Regions from separate parts of the Pseudarthrobacter raffinosi genome, predicted to be linked through region 2. Evidence: riboswitches for the same ligand, from Rfam matches in the RefSeq annotation. Region 2 holds a riboswitch; the other holds the start of a gene.
The links. Region 2 has a riboswitch for glycine ahead of gcvP (aminomethyl-transferring glycine dehydrogenase). Riboswitches for the same ligand answer to the same signal wherever they lie in the genome.
Positions count from the first base shown of each region.

Region 1 (9,162 bases), on a different contig from region 2:
CCCGGCGGATCGCGTTGCGGGCGCGGGAGGAGATGGACCGGAACACCTCGTTCTCCGGTGCCGCGATGTCCAGGAGCGCCGTGGAGTCATTGGACTGGATGTTAGGGGCCTTCACCAGGCCGGCGGCGGCGAGCTGTGCCCGGGCTTCCGGGGTGCTCACGATGTCCGGTTCAATCTTGATGGTGAAGACATTGAGCTTCCGGCTCCGGGCGAATACAGCGCACGCGTCCAAGACCGGCTTCAGGTCCTCGACGGCACCCAGGTCAGGACCTTTGATCAGGTACCACAGGCGGCCCAGCACCGGGAATTTCTTCTCCAGCACCAGGTTGTAGCTGGCAGTCCCGGCAGACTCCAGGACCAGGAAACGGGCGGTCCAGCCGCTGCCGTTCTTCACGGACGCGTAGGCAGCGGACTGCAACATGTTGCCGCCGTTCGGGTTGGCCGTGACGTGCTTGTCCCAGTTCTCAATTTCCTCCGCTGTGGCAAAGCGGGCGGTGAATTCTCGCAAGGGGGCCGTGTCCAATCTCAGGGGTTGCGTAGCCACAAGTCTAAAGCCTCCGGTTGGGGCGGCAGGTCCCCGGCATCCTCTGCCTGCTCTGGGCCCACGCCGGCAGGGTTCCCTGGCCGAGCTTGCGAGGTTAGGGAGCCGGTGGGGCGCAGCACGCGTGAAAACTCCGGTCTGCCGGGCCCGGACTCTAGTCTTCGAACTCGGAGAGCGGCGGGCAGGAGCAGATCAGGTTGCGGTCCCCGGCTGCGCCGTCGATGCGGCCGACGGGCGGGAAGTACTTGTCCTGCTTGAGGTGGTGGACGGGGAAGGCGGCCTGCTCACGCGGGTACTGACGGGTCCAGTCGGAAGATACGACGGCGGACGCGGTGTGGGGTGCGTGGCGCAGCGGGCTGTTCTCGACAGTGAAGTCGCCGTTGGCCACCTGGTCGATTTCCTTGCGGATGGTGATCATCGCGTCGATGAACCGGTCGATCTCCACCAGGTCCTCGGACTCGGTGGGCTCCACCATCAGCGTGCCCGCCACCGGGAACGCGAGGGTGGGGGCGTGGAAACCGTAGTCGATGAGGCGCTTGGCCACGTCCTCCGCGGTGACGCCGGTCTTCGCCGTCAGCCCGCGGAGGTCCAGGATGCACTCGTGCGCCACCAGCCCACCCTCGCCGGTGTAGAGAACCGGGAAGTACTCATTCAGGCGGGCCGCCACGTAGTTCGCCGCCAGCAGCGCCGACTTCGTGGCCTCGGTCAGGCCCTCGCCACCCATCAGCTTCACATACGCCCAGGAGATGGGCAGGACACCGGCAGAACCGAACCGTGAGGCAGAGATCGGGACGTCATTGCCTTCGGTCCACGTGGCTGCGTTACCCGGCATAAACGGCGCCAGGTGGGCCTTCGCCGCGACCGGGCCAACGCCGGGTCCGCCGCCGCCATGCGGGATGCAGAAAGTCTTGTGCAGGTTCAGGTGCGAGACGTCGCCGCCGAACTTGCCCGGCTGCGCCAGGCCAACGAGCGCGTTCAGGTTGGCGCCGTCCACATAAACCTGGCCGCCTGCAGCGTGCACCGAATCGCACACCTCACGGACATCGGCGTCGTAGACACCGTGCGTGGACGGGTAGGTGATCATGATCGCCGAAAGGGCGTCCTTGTTCGCCTCGATCTTGGCATTCAGGTCAGCGTGGTCGATGCTGCCGTCCGCGGCGGTGGCAACCACAACGACCCTCATGCCCGCCAGGACAGCGGAGGCGGCGTTAGTGCCGTGCGCCGAAGCCGGAATCAGGCAGACCGTGCGCTGGTCATCGCCGCGGGACAGGTGGTAGCCGCGGATGGCCAGCAGGCCGGCGAGCTCGCCCTGGGACCCGGCATTCGGCTGCAGGGACACCTGGTCGTAGCCCGTGATCTCGGTCAGCTGGTCTTCGAGATCGGTGATGAGTTCGCGCCAGCCCACGGTCTGGGAATCCGGGGCGAACGGGTGGATCGAGGCGAACTCCGGCCAGGAAATGGCTTCCATCTCTGCCGTGGCGTTCAGCTTCATGGTGCAGGAACCCAGCGGAATCATGGTGCGGTCCAGCGCCAGGTCCCGGTCGCTCAGCCTGCGGATGTAGCGCAGCAGCTGGGTCTCGGAACGGTGCGTGTTGAACACCGGGTGCTGCAGGTAACCGGAGGAACGTTCGACGGCGGCATCCAGCGCGAACTCCGTGTCAGTGCCGGCGGTTGCGTCCACCGCGGCGGCACCAAAGACGTCCAGCACGCCGGCGACGATGGCCGGGGTTGTGGTTTCATCGGCGGAAACGCCGATGGTGTCGCCGTCGATGTGGCGCAGGTTGATGCCCTGGGCTTCCGCTGCGGCAACAATGGCCGCAGCCTTGCCGGGCACGGAAACCGTGACGGTATCGAAGAAGCTTGTGTGCAGAACGTCCAGGCCGGCCGCCTTGAGCGATGCGGCGATGGTTGCAGCGTGGCTGTGGGTGGTCTCGGCGATTGCCTTGAGGCCGTCGGGGCCGTGGTACACGGCGTAGAACGAGGAAACGATGGCCAGCAGTGCCTGCGCGGTGCAGATGTTGGACGTGGCCTTCTCACGGCGGATGTGCTGCTCACGGGTCTGCAGCGCCAGGCGGTACGCGGGGGTCCCGGCGTCGTCCTTGGAGACACCGACGAGGCGGCCCGGCATGGACCGCTCCAGGCCCTTCGCCACCGCCATGTAGGCGGCGTGCGGGCCGCCGAAGAACAACGGCACACCAAAACGCTGGGTCGAGCCGACGGCGATGTCCGCGCCCTGCTCCCCCGGAGGCGTGATCAGCGTCAGCGCCAAAAGGTCGGCAGCGACCGTGACGAGCGCGCCGCGCTCCTTGGCAGCCTCGATCACGTCGGCGTGGTTGAAGACCCGGCCCGAGACGCCCGGCTGCTGCAGCACAATCCCGTTGATAACGCCGTCGGGCAGGCCCTTGGACAGGTCAGCGACCTCCACCTCAAAGCCCAGGGCTTCGGCGCGGCCCTTCACAATCGCGATGGTCTGCGGCAGGCAATCGGCATCCAGGACCGTCTTGCCGTCCCGGGCCTCCTTGTTCTTGTTCGCCCGGCGCATCATCAGCACAGCCTCGGCCACCGCGGTGGCTTCATCCAGCAGCGACGCGTTCGCGATCGGCAGGCCCACCAGGTCCTGGACCATGGTCTGGAAGTTCAGCAGCGCCTCCAGGCGGCCCTGCGAAATCTCCGGCTGGTACGGCGTGTACGCGGTGTACCAGGCCGGGGCCTCGAGGATGTTCCGGCGGATGACCGCGGGCGTCACGGTGTCGTAGTAACCCTGGCCGATCATCTGGACAGCCGTCTTGTTCTTCGCCGCGAGCTTCCGCAGCTCCGCAAGGACCTCAACCTCGCTGAGGGCGTCCTTAAGGCGGAGTGCCACATCCTGCCGGATGCCGTTGGGAACGGCCGTATCCACCAGCGCGTCCACAGTGCCGTAGCCGACGGCCTTGAGCATGGAGTCGATATCGGCCTGGCGGCGGGCGCCAATATGCCGGTCAACGAAAGTGGCCGAGGCCGAATTAACACTCACAAGGAACTCCATTACTAAGGCGGCGCAGGGTGCGCCACATCGACTCGGGTTCCTCCCCACTCTGTCTGGGACCTGAGAGTTTCCGCGCAGCCTGCTTCCGCTAGGCTGCGCTTGCACCGTCGGTGGGCACAGCGGTCCTGACATTCCGGAGTGATCCGGGACGCTTCAGGCGGACGGCCTGCCACTTTCCAGAGTTGCCTGGCCGCGGCGGTACGTGGGCCTGAGAGATTCCTGGGGAGGATTTGCTCCTACGGCGCCTGTTGTACCTACTAACAGAACTCTCCCGCCGCAGATCAAAGGCATATTCAGATTTTGTGGCGGCCGCAGATGGTCGCCACGCGGTCCAATTCTCCTACGCCCCGGGCCACCGGGCAAATGAGGTCGGCGGATTCTGCTCAATCATTCCGGTGTGGAGCTCCAGCGCGCCCGGATGGACGCGGGCTGCACCAGAAGGCTGGCCGAATGATTGAGCAGAATCAGCCGCGAAGCCGCTCCACGGCAGCGAGGAGCTCCTCAATGTCTCCATGCCTGCCCCGGCTGTCCCCGGTGGTACCGCTTTCCCACATGGCGTTGAAATACAGCCCGTCCCCCATGTACAGCACGGCTTTCGCCACGGCCGTGCCGACGTCGGCCGCGATCAGGTCCAACCATTGCTGCTGGATGGCGGCAAAGCGGCGGCGGGCCTCTTCATGGGCCACTTCAGCCAGCCGGGTGGCGGCCACGAAGGAGCGGTCCATAGGCGAGTCGGACCAGAGCGAGGAACGGATGAAGTAGGCCGCCGCACCTTCGGCTGCTGCGGCCATCAGCGCGAGGTCCTCGACGGCCAGTCGGTCCAGCCGCTCCAGCACCGCAGCGATCAGCGCTTCCTTGTTGGGGAAGTGGTAGAGCAACCCGCCCTTGGATACGCCGGCCCGCCTGGCCACCGCGTCCAAAGTGGCAGCCCGCTCCCCCACATCGATCAGGAGTTCTTCAAAAGCGTCGAGGACTGCATCGCGTGCGACGGGATTTCTGGCCATGGCTTCAATCATGCACGCTCCGGGCCCCGTTTCTTAACTATACCGTCTGGACGGTATAGTTATTGATATGACGTTGTCCACACAGTCCAACCAGAACACCCGAAGCACATCCACCATGGCAGCCGACCTCAGGCCGTCAGGGCCCGTCAAGGCGCCCTGGCGCGACTGGCTCGCGCTGGCCCTGCTGATGTTTCCGGTGCTCCTGGTTGCGGTGGACAACACTGCGTTGACGTTTGCACTTCCGGCCATCGCGAGCAGCCTGGAAACCACCGGAGTCCAGCTGCTGTGGATTGTGGACGCCTATCCCCTGGTGCTTGCCGGCTTGCTGGTTGCCATGGGCAGCCTGGGTGACCGGATCGGGCGCCGACGGCTGCTGCTGACCGGCAGCGTTGGCTTCGCCGCGGTCTCAGCAGCAACAGCCTTTGCCCCCAGCGCAGAGTGGCTGATAGCGGGCCGGGCAATGCTGGGGTTCTTCGGCGCCATGCTGATGCCCTCCACCCTGTCGCTGATCCGCAACATTTTTCCGGACCCAAACCGGCGTCGGCTGGCCGTGGCCATTTGGGCTGCCGGCTTCTCCGGCGGCGCCGCCCTGGGTCCCATCTTCGGCGGGTGGCTGGTGGAGCAGTTCTGGTGGGGCGCGATCCTGCTGGTCGCCGTGCCCATCATGCTGCCCCTGCTGGCGTTCGGCCCTGCCTTCATCCCGGAATCAAAAGATCCGCGCCCCGGGCGGGTGGACGTGCCCAGCATCGTCCTGTCCCTGCTGGTAATGGTGCCCGTTGTGTATGGCATCAAGGAGCTGGCGACCGATGGTTTCGGGGCCGCTCCTGTGGGTCTTGTTGCCTTTGGCCTGGCCATGGGCGTCGTCTTTGTACGCCGCCAGCAGCGGCTGGCCAGCCCCCTGCTGGACATATCACTGTTCGGCAACCGGGTCTTCAGCACTGCCATCACGGCAAACGTGCTGGCCCTGTTCTCCTTCAACGGCTTCATCCTGTTCCTCGCCCAGCACCTGCAGCTCCTGGACGGAATGACGCCGTCGGCCGCCGGAATTGCCATGATCCCGGCCCTGGTGGCAACAGTGCTGGCTGGGCTGGCAGTGGTGCCGCTGGTCCGGAAGGTGCGTCCGGGCTTTGTGGTGGCGGGTGGCCTGGCCCTGAGCGCCACCGGGTACGGAATCGTGGTCTTCGGTGACCACGGCTCCGGCCCGGCCCTCCTGCTGGCCGCGCTGCTGATCCTTGCCCTGGGCGTGGGCACAGCGGAAACCATTTCCAATGACCTCATCCTGGGCTCCGTTCCAGCGGAGAAGTCAGGAGCGGCGGCCGCCATCTCCGAAACGGGCTATGAGGTGGGGTCCCTGCTGGGGACGGCGATGCTGGGCTCCATCCTGACCGCTTCCTACCAGCACAATCTCCGACTTCCGGCCGGGGTGGAGGAAATGGCGTCGGGCACTGCAGTACACCTCGCGGGTGAAACTCTGGCGGGCGCCGTGGAACTGGCCGCCGGCCTGCCTGCTCCACTGGCGGAAGCGCTCCGCGGCGCAGCACGCCTGGCGTTTGATTCGGGCGTCCACACCACTGCGGCAATTGCGCTGGTACTGATGGCGAGCGCGTCAGTCCTTGCCGCCGTCGTACTCCGGAAAGTTCCGACGGCAGACTAGGGGCCCGTCTCCGGCAAGCCGGCGAGCGCACAATAAACGCCCGGCGCAGGAAGTCCTTCCTGCGCCGGGCGCCTGTGGCCTCACTATGGGCCGGCGACTACTTGGCGTCAGGGGCGGTGACGCTGGCGGAGGCCTTCATGGTCTCGGCGTTCACCATCCACGCGTACTGTTCCAGCTTGGCGATGAATTCATGGAGCAGGTCCGCGGTGGTGGGATCCTCTTCGTCCACTTCGTCATGGACCTTGCGCATGGTGCCCACGGCAGCCTCAAGCGCGGCAACGATCCGCTCGATGGCGTCCTTCGTGTTGATGAGGCCTTCGGGGAACTGCGCGAGGCTGGTGGACTTGGCCACGGTGGCACTGCGGCCGTCCGGCAGGGCATGAAGGGCGCGCATCCGCTCGGCCATGTCATCCGCGAACTGCCGGGCGGCATCCACGATTTCGTCCAGCTGCAGGTGAAGGTCCCGGAAGTTGTTCCCCACAATGTTCCAGTGGGCCTGCTTGCCCTGGATGTGCAGCTCAATCAGGTCCGCAAGTACGGCCTGCAGGTTATTGGTCAGCGTCGGTGAAGCTTTCATGAATCCTCCTCGATTGGTCCAGTAGTCCCGACGCTATCAGCCGTGGGATCGATCGCGGCAGGCCGGAAGCAAATTTCTCAGTGAGCTTACTAATCTCACGGAGCGAGATAAAAGAACGGAATTCATTTAAACCATTGCGCGAAAGCCGTCCACCCTCCATACTAAATGAACGTCATTCATTTAGTGACGGTCGTCTCACTGGAAGTAAGCACATGATTGAAATTTCCTGCCTCGACTCACCCACGTCCCTGGCCCGGACAACGCCGTCCGTCCGCCCTGCCCTTCGGGTGGGCGTTGTGCAGCACCGCTGGCATGCAGACGCTGCCGTCCTGCAGGCGGAACTCGATGAAGGAATCGGCCGCGCAGCCAGGCTCGGTGCCACGGTGGTATTCCTCCCCGAACTCACCCTCTCCCGTTACCCCGCGGACACGCGCCCGGAGAATGACACCACGCGCCCTGGAGCGGTGCGGCCCCGGCCGTCGGACATCGCTGAGGACCTGCTCACCGGACCCACCTTCCGGTTTGCTGCCGAGTCGGCCCGCCGCCACGGCGTGGCTGTCCATGCCTCGCTGTACCAGCAGGCACCGAACCCGGACGGCAGCGACGACGGCCTGGGGCTGAACACCGCCGTCCTGGTGTCGTCCGAGGGCGAACTGCTCGCCCGCACGCACAAGCTCCACATCCCGGTCACCGCCGGCTACTACGAAGACAAGTTCTTCCGCCAGGGGCCGGCGGCCGCGGATGCCTACGAGGTCCACGCGCCGGCACAACTGGGCGGCGCCCGGCTGGGCATGCCCACCTGCTGGGACGAATGGTTCCCGGAGGTGGCCCGGCTCTACTCCCTCGGTGGCGCAGAGATCCTGGTCTACCCCACCGCCATCGGCTCAGAGCCGGACCACCCGGAATTCGACACCCAGCCGCTGTGGCAGCAGGTCATTGTGGGCAACGGCATCGCCAACGGGCTCTTTATGATCGCCCCCAACCGCTGGGGCAGTGAAGGAACGCTGAACTTCTACGGCTCCTCCTTCATCTCCGACCCCTACGGCCGCGTCCTCGTGCAGGCCCCGCGTGACGCCTCCGCAGTGCTGGTGGCAGACCTCGACCTGGACCAGCGGCGGGACTGGCTGACGCTCTTCCCCTTCCTGTCCACGCGCCGCCCCGATACCTACGGCCGGCTTACGGAACCCGTACGCCGTGACCAGCCGCTCGGCGGCGAAGAGCCAGGGATTTCGACAGGCTCAATCAACGGGCACGCAGGCTCAATCAACGGGCACGCAGGCTCAATCACCGGGTACGCCGGCTCAATCACCAGTCACGCAGGCTCAATCAACCGTCAGCAGGTGACCGCATGAGCACGTGGCGCATGCCCGCCGAAACCGCTCCGCAGGAGCGGCTGTGGATGGCCTTTCCCACCGGCGGTTACACCCTGGGTGACACGGAGGAAGCTGCCCACGCTGCCCGGTCCACCTGGGCAGCGGTGGCCAACGCCGCCGTCGAATTTGAGCCGGTCACCGTGGTGGTGGACCCCGACGACGTCGGCATCGCCGCCCGCTATCTGAACCGGAACGTCGAGGTACTTGCCGCCCCCCTCAACGATGCGTGGATGCGGGACACCGGCCCCACGTTCGTGCTGGACCGGGATGGTAGCCTCGGCGCCGTCGACTGGGTCTTCAACGGCTGGGGCGCCCAGGACTGGGCGCGCTGGGACAAGGACGCGCTGATCGCCGCCGAAGTCTCAGGCCGCGCCGGCGCCACGCACATCGTGTCCGCGCTGGTCAACGAAGGCGGCGGCATCCAGGTGGACGGCCAGGGAACCGTGCTCGTGACCGAAACCGTGCAGCTGGATCCGGGCCGCAACCCGGGACTCAGCCGGGCCGACGTCGAAGCCGAGCTCGCCCGGACCATCGGCGCCACGCAGGTGGTCTGGCTCCCGCGCGGACTCGCCCGCGACTCGGAACGGTTCGGCACGCGCGGTCACGTGGACATCGTGGCCGCCATCCCCTCCCCCGGCACACTGCTGGTGCATTCCCAGCAGGACCCCCGCCACCCGGACTTCCAGGTAAGCCGCGACATCATCGAGCACCTGCGCACCACCAGGGACGCGGCCGGACGGGAGTGGACCATCATCGAAGTCCCCGCCCCTGAAGCGCTCTGGGATGACGAAGGCTTTGTCGACTACAGCTACATCAACCACGTCGTGGTCAACGGCGGCGTCATCGCCTGTACCTTCGGGGACCCCAACGATGACAAGGCGCTGCAGATCCTGGCGGAGGCCTACCCAGGCCGGCGTGTGGTCGGCATCGACGCCCGTGAACTGTTCGCCCGCGGCGGCGGCATCCACTGCATCACCCAACAGCAGCC
Region 1 covers NZ_JAMXBG010000020.1:14,190-23,351, reverse strand. Annotated here, with positions in the region: gene NG697_RS17210 (lipid II:glycine glycyltransferase FemX) at 1-508, opposite strand, end outside; gene gcvP (aminomethyl-transferring glycine dehydrogenase) at 696-3,566, opposite strand; glycine riboswitch at 3,606-3,751, opposite strand; glycine riboswitch at 3,753-3,850, opposite strand; gene NG697_RS17200 (TetR/AcrR family transcriptional regulator) at 4,031-4,570, opposite strand; gene NG697_RS17195 (MFS transporter) at 4,686-6,224, shown strand; gene NG697_RS17190 (Dps family protein) at 6,322-6,801, opposite strand; gene NG697_RS17185 (nitrilase-related carbon-nitrogen hydrolase) at 7,014-8,153, shown strand; gene NG697_RS17180 (agmatine deiminase family protein) at 8,150-9,162, shown strand, end outside.
Region 1: linked by a shared signal. The riboswitch ahead of gcvP (aminomethyl-transferring glycine dehydrogenase) and the one ahead of gcvP (aminomethyl-transferring glycine dehydrogenase) in region 2 are both predicted to bind glycine.

Region 2 (9,162 bases):
AGAAACGTCATGCAGATGCACCGGACTGTGCTGCTCGGGGTTGATTCCCAGAGCCAGGGAGCGGCGCCACGACTCAAGCAATGACGGCGAAAACGCAGGATCCGGCGAGCCGGCCAGCGTGGCATCCTGCGCGCTGCGGAGCGTCCTGGCGTACTCCAGGGGAGAGGAGAAACGGAGCCCGGGATCAGGCGCCAACGCGTGCTGCATGCGTCTACTCCCAACTTGCCGTCGAATCGATCTGCCCGAAGACCCCGCAGGAAAGGGGGGAGGCCCGTGTAACCCGATTGTAACCCCCCGCGACATTTACTTGTGATGCGAGTCACCACCCGGTCGGCTGTTATGGAACCGGGCAATGACTCATCGTCAGCAATGGAAAGAGGAGACATGCCTGAGACCGCAAATGGCATAGCCGAGGCTTGGCTGGCGCAGTTCGACGACGCGCTGCGCAGCCACAACACCGAGGCAGCACTGGAATTGTTCGAGGACGAATCGTATTGGCGCGACTTCGTATCCTTCACCTGGAATCTCAAAACGCTCGAGGGCAAGGACCAGATCAGGAGCATGCTGGACGCCACCTTGGAGGACATTCAGCCGTCCAACTGGACCCTGGCCGAGGACGCCACCGGGGACGCTGCCGGTACAGAGGCCTGGGTCAACTTCGAGACCTCGCAGGCCCGCGGCTACGCTCATCTGCGCCTGCGCAACGGCAAGTGCTGGACCCTGCTTACCACCATGCAGGAGCTGAAGGGCTTCGAGGAAAAGAAGGGCGCCAATCGTGAGAAGGGCGTGGCCCACCACATCAGCAAGGGCCGCAAGTCCTGGCTGGAACTGAAGGAGGAGCAGGAAGCCAGGCTCGGCTACGAGGACCAGCCCTACACCGTGATCATCGGCGGCGGGCAGGGCGGGATCGGCCTCGGCGCCCGGCTGCGCCGGCTCGGCGTGCCCACCCTCATCATTGAGAAGAACGAAAAGCCCGGCGACTCCTGGCGCAACCGCTACAAGTCCCTGCACCTGCACGACCCCGTCTGGTACGACCACCTGCCGTACCTGAAGTTCCCGGAAGACTGGCCTGTGTTCGCGGCCAAGGACAAGATCGGCGACTGGCTGGAGCATTACACCCGCATCATGGAGCTGAACTACTGGTCCAGCACCGAATGCACCAACGCCCGCTACGACGAGGACGCCCAAGAATGGGTCGTCCAGGTCATCCGCGACGGCGCACCGGTCACCTTGCGTCCCAAACAGCTCGTCTTCGCCTTGGGCGTCTCCGGTTACCCCAACGTGCCAGCGTTCGACGGCGCCGAGTGCTTCCTGGGGGAGCAGTACCACTCCTCCAAGCACCCCGGTGGCGGCGACTGGACGGGCAAGAAGGCCGTGGTGATCGGGTCAAACAACTCGGCCCACGACATCTGCGCCGACCTCTGGGAGCACGGCGCCGACGTCACCATGATCCAGCGCTCGTCCACCCACATTGCCCGCAGTGAGTCCCTCATGGACCTGGCCCTCGGCGACCTCTACTCGGAGAAGGCGCTGGCCAACGGCGTCACCACGGAGAAGGCCGACCTCCTGTTCGCCTCGCTGCCGTACCGGATCCTCCCGGAGGCCCAGATCCCGGTCTATCAGGAGATGGCAAAGCGGGACGCCGGTTTCTACACCCAGCTCGAGGCTGCGGGTTTCGAGCTGGACTTCGGAGTGGACGGTTCGGGGCTGTTCCTGAAGTACCTGCGGCGTGGCTCCGGCTACTACATCGACGTCGGCGCCTCCCAGCTGATCATCGACGGCCGCGTGAAACTCGCCAACGGCCAGGTCAGCAAGATCACCGGCAACGCCGTGGTCATGGACAACGGCACCGAGCTGGAAGCCGACGTGATCATCTACGCCACCGGCTACGGTTCGATGAACGGCTGGCTCGCTGACCTTGTCTCACCCGAGGTGGCTGACAGGGTGGGCAAGTGCTGGGGTTTCGGCTCCGAAACGCCCAAGGACCCTGGCCCCTGGGAGGGCGAGCTGCGGAACATGTGGAAGCCCACCAACGTGGAGAACCTCTGGATCCATGGCGGCAACCTGCACCAGAGCCGGCACTATTCCAACTACCTGGCCCTGCAGCTCAAGGCCCGGCTGGAGGGGCTGCCCACACCGGTGTTTGAGCTCCAGGCATCGCACCACACCCGCTGATCACCACCCACCCGGGCGGGCGGCTGCGCCGACATGGCGCAGCCGTCTCTACGGCATCGAGATCAGGAGGATTCATCACGTGATAGGCCGTGGACGGCTCTACCCTCGAAGGTGTTGGCGCAGTCCGGGGATGGCAAAGTCGACCTTCCCGTAGCCGGCAGACTCGATCAGCCCGGCTGCGATGAGCCTGTTCCGGTACTTGGAGACCAGATTGGGTTTGGACTTGATGATGTTCCCGATCTGGGCAGCTGACGAAGGGCCATCCTGCTGGGCCATCGCATCGAGGAACTCGCGGTCCTTGTCAGAGATGTCCGAAAGTGCGGACTCGACAACAACCAGGGTGTTCCGTCGCAGCGCGGCCGCGATGGCGGCGCGGACGCCGCGCTGATCCAACGTCCAGCCCGACTTACCAGCCTCCATCCAGAGGTAATAGCCGACGAGCTGAATAAGGAACGGGTAGCCCTCTGTGGCCGCCGCCGCCTCGCTGATCAGCTCCGGGGAGACGCCGATGCCTCCTTCGCTGAAAAGTTCCTGGTAAGAGGCGGTGACTTCGGCGACGGCCGCTTCGTGCAGGTTGATCCTGTCGGCCCGCCGCAGGAAGGTGGCTACGCCTTCGTTAAGAAGATCAGACACGGCCGAGGGGAGGCCGGCGAAGATCAGGCCGATCGGCAGGCCGTCGCGAATGAAGTGTTGGACGTCGGCAGCCAACTGCGAGATTTCTGTCCGGTCGACGGCATGGATCTCGTCAATAGTGATGACTAAGCCCGTTCCCTTTGCGTCCAGCAGTCGCAGGAGTTCCTCGCCGGTCCGCCGCCAATCCGGAAAGCGTTCCTGCGGGAGTTGCGTGGTCAACCCGAACCCTGCGGCGGAGAAAGCCGTGATCTTCCGCGTCGGCGGACCGTCCCCGAACTCGTCTGCAAGTCGGAGCATGTCGTCGCCGATCTTTGCCAGGAATCCCGGATTGGCCGTTCGGGAGATCACGGCCCATCCGTGATCTCTGGCGATCGCCTCCGCGGCACCGAGCATTACGGTCTTGCCAATGCCCCGGGATCCCGTAATGATCGTGAGCAGCCCCGGAGCACCCGATCCCTGTTGCAAGCCGTATTCGAATTCGTCCAGCAGCCCGGCTCTGCCGATTAGGTCCGGAGGGGTGGCTCCGGCAGTGGGTTTGAAAGGATTCTGCACAGACGCCTCCGGGTGAAACTAGGTGAAAGTGGTGAAAGTGGTGAAACTTCGACCAGCCTAGCAGTCCGGGCTAATCGCCTGCTGGGCCGACATCAGGGGCTTGTGAGGATGACGAGCTGCCGGGTCGCCCGGGTCATCGCGACATAGCGGTCTACCGCTCCTTCGATGCCCGGACCGAAGCCCTCCGGGTCCACGAGGACCACCAGGTCGAACTCGAGCCCCTTCACCAGTTCCGGGGACAGCCACCTGGCGCGGGACGTCGCCAGGAACGGGCCGTGTCCCGCGTCAGTGGTGCTGATGACGCAGGCGGTCCCGTCGTCGTGCTCGGCGAGCCAGGTGTCGAGGATCGAGCCCAGCTGCAGTGTGGATCCGTGGACGACGGGAAGGCCGCTGCTCCGGATCGAGGTGGGCACGTTGGCGTCCGGGACGACGGCCCGGATGACCGGCTCGGCTTCTGCCATGACCTCTTCCGGCGTCCGGTAGTTGATGCTGAGGCTCGCCAGGTTCACGTTCGTCAATCCGACCCGTTCGAGCCGTTCCAGCCACGACTCGGCAAACCCGTGCCTGGCCTGGGCGCGGTCCCCCACGACGGTGAAGCTCCGGGACGGGCAGCGGAGCATCAACCACCCGGTCCATCAGCTCACACTCAGCGGCCAGGGCGGCGTCCTGCCGGCGCTTGCGGCGTGACGCCTCGGGGTCGCCGAGCCGTTGCCGGGCCGCGTCCAGGAGCGGCAGGTCGGACGTGGTCCAGGCGTGCGGGTCCTGGCGCTGCAGCTTCTGCACCTCGTCGGGACTGAGCCAGGGGGCGCACAGGCGCAGGTAGGCGGGCACCCGCCAGAGGTCCCCCACAAGCGCGCTGTAGTTGAGCGGCGGCCATGCCCTGCTGAACGCTTCGACCAATTCCGCGTTCCGCGCCAGCGCCCTGCGCAGCACGCCTTCGGGGAGGTCGCCGCCGTCGTGCTTGTCCTCCATGATGGTGAGCAGCTCCTCCCAGACCTCGTCGCGCGCCTCATTGTGCGGAGTGCCGGGATGACCCGATTTCCCATCGATTGCTCCGTAGGGGCCCTTAAGGGCTCCCAAAAGGGCCTTTACGGAGCAACCGATGGTGATGTGACGCCGTCGCCGGCGGAAATCTTGCACGCCGCCCGAAATCGGGCTAACCTGTGAGACGTGTCACTGACGAAGTGGCACATGCTTTTGATCTGCGGCGGGAGAGTCCTGCCGGTACGTTCAGCAGGCGCCGTAGGAGCAAATCCTCTCCGGGAATCTCTCAGGCCCACGTACCGCCGCGGTTAGGCAACTCTGGAAAGTAGTCCGGCAACGGGCTCACCGACGGTGCAAGCGTCACCCTGTAAAAGCAGGTGGCGCGGAAACTCTCAGGTCCAATACAGAGCGGGGAGGAACCCGAATCAATGTGGCGTACCCAGCGCGCCACCTGAATTATGGAGTTCCTTCATGACCATCCAGTCGTCCCCTTCCACCTTTGCCGATCGTCATATTGGTGCGCGCCGCCAGGCCGATATTGACGCCATGCTCAAGGCCGTTGGCTATGACAGCGTTGACGGCCTCGTGGACGTTGCCGTCCCCGACTCCATCCGCCAGGCCAAGCCGCTGGCCCTTAAGGACGCCCTCAGTGAGGTTGAGGTCCTTGCGGAGCTGCGGAAGCTCGCGGCGAAGAACAAGACGGCTGTCCAGATGATCGGCCAGGGTTACTACGACACGGTCACGCCTGCGGTGATCCGGCGGAACATCCTGGAGGCCCCGGCCTGGTACACCGCGTACACGCCGTACCAGCCGGAGATTTCGCAGGGCCGCCTGGAGGCGCTGCTGAACTTCCAGACCATGGTCCAGGACCTCGTTGGCCTGCCCATCGCCAACGCGTCGCTGCTGGATGAAGCCACCGCCGTGGCCGAGGCCGTCCTGATGATGCGCCGGGCGAACAAGAACAAGGAGGCCCGGGACGGCAAGACGGTCCTGGATGCCGATTGCCTGCCGCAGACCATCGCGATCGTGAAGGGCCGCGCCGAAGCCCTGGGCTTTGAGGTGGAGGTCGCTGACCTGTCCAAGGGCCTGCCCGACGGCGTTATCAACGGGATTGTGCTGCAGCAGCCGGGCGTCTCGGGCCGGGTCTTCAACCACGCCGACGTGATCGCTGCAGCCAAGGAGCGCGGCGCCCTCGTCACGGTCGCTGCCGACCTGTTGGCGCTGACGCTGATCACGCCTCCGGGGGAGCAGGGCGCGGACATCGCCGTCGGCTCGACCCAGCGTTTTGGTGTGCCGTTGTTCTTCGGCGGACCGCACGCGGCCTACATGGCGGTGGCGAAGGGCCTGGAGCGGTCCATGCCGGGCCGCCTCGTCGGAGTCTCCAAGGACGACGCCGGGACCCCCGCCTACCGTCTGGCGCTGCAGACCCGGGAGCAGCACATCCGCCGTGAGAAGGCCACGTCCAACATCTGCACCGCGCAGGCACTGCTGGCCATCGTTTCCTCGTTCTACGCCGTCTACCACGGCCCCGACGGTCTCAAGGCAATCGCCGAGCAGGTCCACCACAACGCCCGCACCCTGGCGACCACGCTGAAGGTCGCCGGCCGCGAACTGGTCACCGAGACCTTTTTCGACACAGTCACGGTCCGCGTCCCGGGCAAGGCCGGCAAGGTCATCGCCGCCGCCGAAGCACGTGGCATCAACCTGCGCCACATCGACGAGGACACCATCGGCGTCTCCGCTGATGAAACTACGACGACGGATGTCCTCTCCGCGATCGCCGTCGCCTTCGGTGCCGGTCCGGTTGTGGACGCGAAGGGCTTTGAACTGCCCGAATCGGTGCTCCGCACTTCCGAGTACCTGCAGCACCCCGTGTTTAACACGCACCGTTCCGAGACCCAGCTGCTGCGCTACATCCGCCGGCTGAGTGACCGCGACCTGGCCCTGGACCGCACCATGATCCCGCTGGGTTCCTGCACGATGAAGCTGAACGCCACGGCAGAGATGGAGGCCATTTCCTGGCCGGAGTTCGCCTCGATCCACCCGTTCGCCCCGGATTCCCAGACCGTGGGCTGGCGCGAACTCATCGGCGGGCTGGAAGCTGACCTCGCGGAAATCACCGGGTACGACCAGGTGTCCCTGCAGCCGAATGCCGGGTCCCAGGGCGAGCTCGCCGGCCTGCTGGCCATCCGCGGCTACCACCTATCCCGCGGCGATGACCAGCGCACGGTCTGCCTGATCCCGGCCTCGGCCCACGGCACCAACGCCGCCTCCGCTGTCCTGGCCGGCATGAAGGTTGTCGTTGTGGCAACGGCGCCTGACGGCAGCATCGACCACGCTGACCTGAATGCCAAGATCGAGGCCAACAAGGACGTCCTCTCGGCGATCATGATCACCTACCCCTCCACCCACGGCGTCTACGACGCCGACGTCACCGAAATCTGCGACGCCGTGCACGCTGCCGGCGGCCAGGTCTACGTCGACGGCGCCAACCTCAACGCCCTTGTCGGCCTGGCACAGCCGGGCAAGTTCGGCGGCGACGTCTCGCACCTGAACCTGCACAAGACCTTCTGCATCCCGCACGGCGGCGGCGGCCCCGGCGTTGGCCCGGTCGCAGCCAAGGCGCACCTGGCACCGTTTATGCCCGGTGACGCCAACAAGGCAGCGCACGAAGCCGGCCACGGCGTGGCCATCAGCGCATCCAACTACGGCTCCGCCGGCGTCCTGCCCATCTCCTGGGCCTACGTGAAGCTGATGGGTGCCGAGGGCCTGACCGAGGCCACGAAGTCGGCGCTGCTGGCGGCGAACTATGTTGCGGCCCGCCTGAATGAGTACTTCCCGGTTCTCTACACCGGCGAGGGTGGGCTGGTGGCGCACGAGTGCATCCTGGACCTGCGCGACCTGACGGCCAGGACCGGCGTCACCGCGGAGGACGTGGCCAAGCGCCTGATCGATTATGGCTTCCACGCCCCCACCCTCGCGTTCCCGGTGGCGGGCACGCTGATGGTGGAGCCCACCGAGTCCGAGGACCTTGTGGAGATCGACCGGTTCATCGACGCGATGATCACCATCCGCAAGGAAATCGACCAGGTGGCCAACGGCGACTTCACTGTCGAGAACAGCCCGCTGCGCCACGCACCCCACACCGCGTCCGCCGTCGTATCTTCCGACTGGGCCCGCGAGTACCCGCGTGAGCAGGCCGCCTTCCCGGTCCACCACCTCAAGCAGGACAAGTACTTCCCGCCCGTCGGCCGCATCGACGGCGCAGCCGGGGACCGCAACCTGATCTGCTCCTGCCCGCCCATCGAAGAATTCGCGAACTAGTCTCGTATGAAAGGCTTTCACAATGACTGAGAACTACACCGCTCTCTACGAAGAGCACAAGAAACTCGGCGCTTCCTTCACCGATTTCGGTGGCTGGCAGATGCCCCTGAAGTACAGCTCCGAGCTGGCCGAGCACCACGCTGTGCGCAAGGCTGCCGGCCTGTTCGACCTCTCCCACATGGGCGAAGTCTGGGTCTCCGGCCTGGAAGCCGGCGCGTTCCTGGACTACGCACTGGTGGGCAAACTCTCCGCCATCGCGGACGGGAAGGCCAAGTACTCGCTCATCTGCAACGCCGACGGCGGCATCATCGATGACCTCATCGTCTACCGTTTCGGCGACGAGAAATACCTCGTGGTCCCCAACGCGGGCAACGCCCCCACCGTCGCCGTCGCCCTGGCCGAACGCGCCACGGCGTTCAACGTGAAGGTGGAGGACGCCTCCGCCATCACGTCGCTGATCGCGGTCCAGGGTCCCAAGGCAGAGGCCATCCTGCTCAAGCTGACCGCTGAGGCCCAGCACCCGCTCGTCACAGACCTGAAGTACTACGCGTTCAACGAACTCACCGTGGCCGGCCACAACGTCATCCTGGCCCGCACCGGTTACACCGGCGAGGACGGCTTCGAGCTCTTTGTAGCGAACGACGGCGCCGCCTCCCTGTGGGCATCCGTCGCCGAAGCGGGGGCCGAGTTCGGCATCGTCCCGTGCGGCCTCGCCTCCCGCGATTCGCTCCGCCTCGAAGCGGGCATGCCGCTGTACGGCAACGAGCTTTCCCTCGAAGGGTCACCGTTCGACGCCGGCCTGGGTGGCGTTGTGGCGCTCAAGAGCAAGGAAGGCGACTTCGTGGGCCGCGCCGCCCTGGAAGCCGCCAAGGAAGCCGGGTCAAAGCGTAAGCTGGTGGGCTTGAAAGGTCTCGGCCGTCGCGCCGGCCGCGGGCACTACCCGGTGCTCAAGGGCGGCGCAGTGGTTGGCGAAGTCACCTCCGGCCAGCCCAGCCCCACCCTCGGCTACCTGGTCGCGATGGCCTATGTCGACGTCGAGCACGCCGAGGTTGGCACCGCCCTGGACATCGACCTGCGCGGCAAGGCAGAGCCTTTCGAGGTTGTCGCCCTGCCGTTCTACAAGCGCCAAAAGTAAGCCAAGTCCGGAACCGGCAGGCCGGAGTTTTCACGCGTGCTGCTCCTTCGTCGCTCTGACGCACGCTTTCGAAAACCCCGTCCCGCCGGCCCCTCGGGGGGTCCGCGGTATCCGGCAGCATGCGTCAAAGCGAGGAACGAGCAGCATGCAGAGGATATCGGGGAACGCCCGGCCCAACTCGACCACCCACAGATTTCGAACGTAAGGAACACACATGGCTAAGGTTGCCGCTGAACTGAAGTACTCCGCTGAGCACGAGTGGATCGCCTTTGATGGCTCTGGTCCGTCCGTTGTTGGCGTGTCCGCTGTTGCCGCTGAGGCGCTGGGCGACATCGTCTACGTGGACCTGCCCGAGGTTG
Region 2 covers NZ_JAMXBG010000017.1:33,725-42,886, forward strand. Annotated here, with positions in the region: gene NG697_RS15715 (helix-turn-helix domain-containing protein) at 1-207, opposite strand, end outside; gene NG697_RS15720 (NAD(P)/FAD-dependent oxidoreductase) at 385-2,175, shown strand; gene NG697_RS15725 (DUF8462 domain-containing protein) at 2,275-3,360, opposite strand; partial or broken gene NG697_RS15730 (helicase domain-containing protein) at 3,453-4,398, opposite strand; glycine riboswitch at 4,559-4,656, shown strand; gene gcvP (aminomethyl-transferring glycine dehydrogenase) at 4,816-7,668, shown strand; gene gcvT (glycine cleavage system aminomethyltransferase GcvT) at 7,691-8,803, shown strand; gene gcvH (glycine cleavage system protein GcvH) at 9,018-9,162, shown strand, end outside.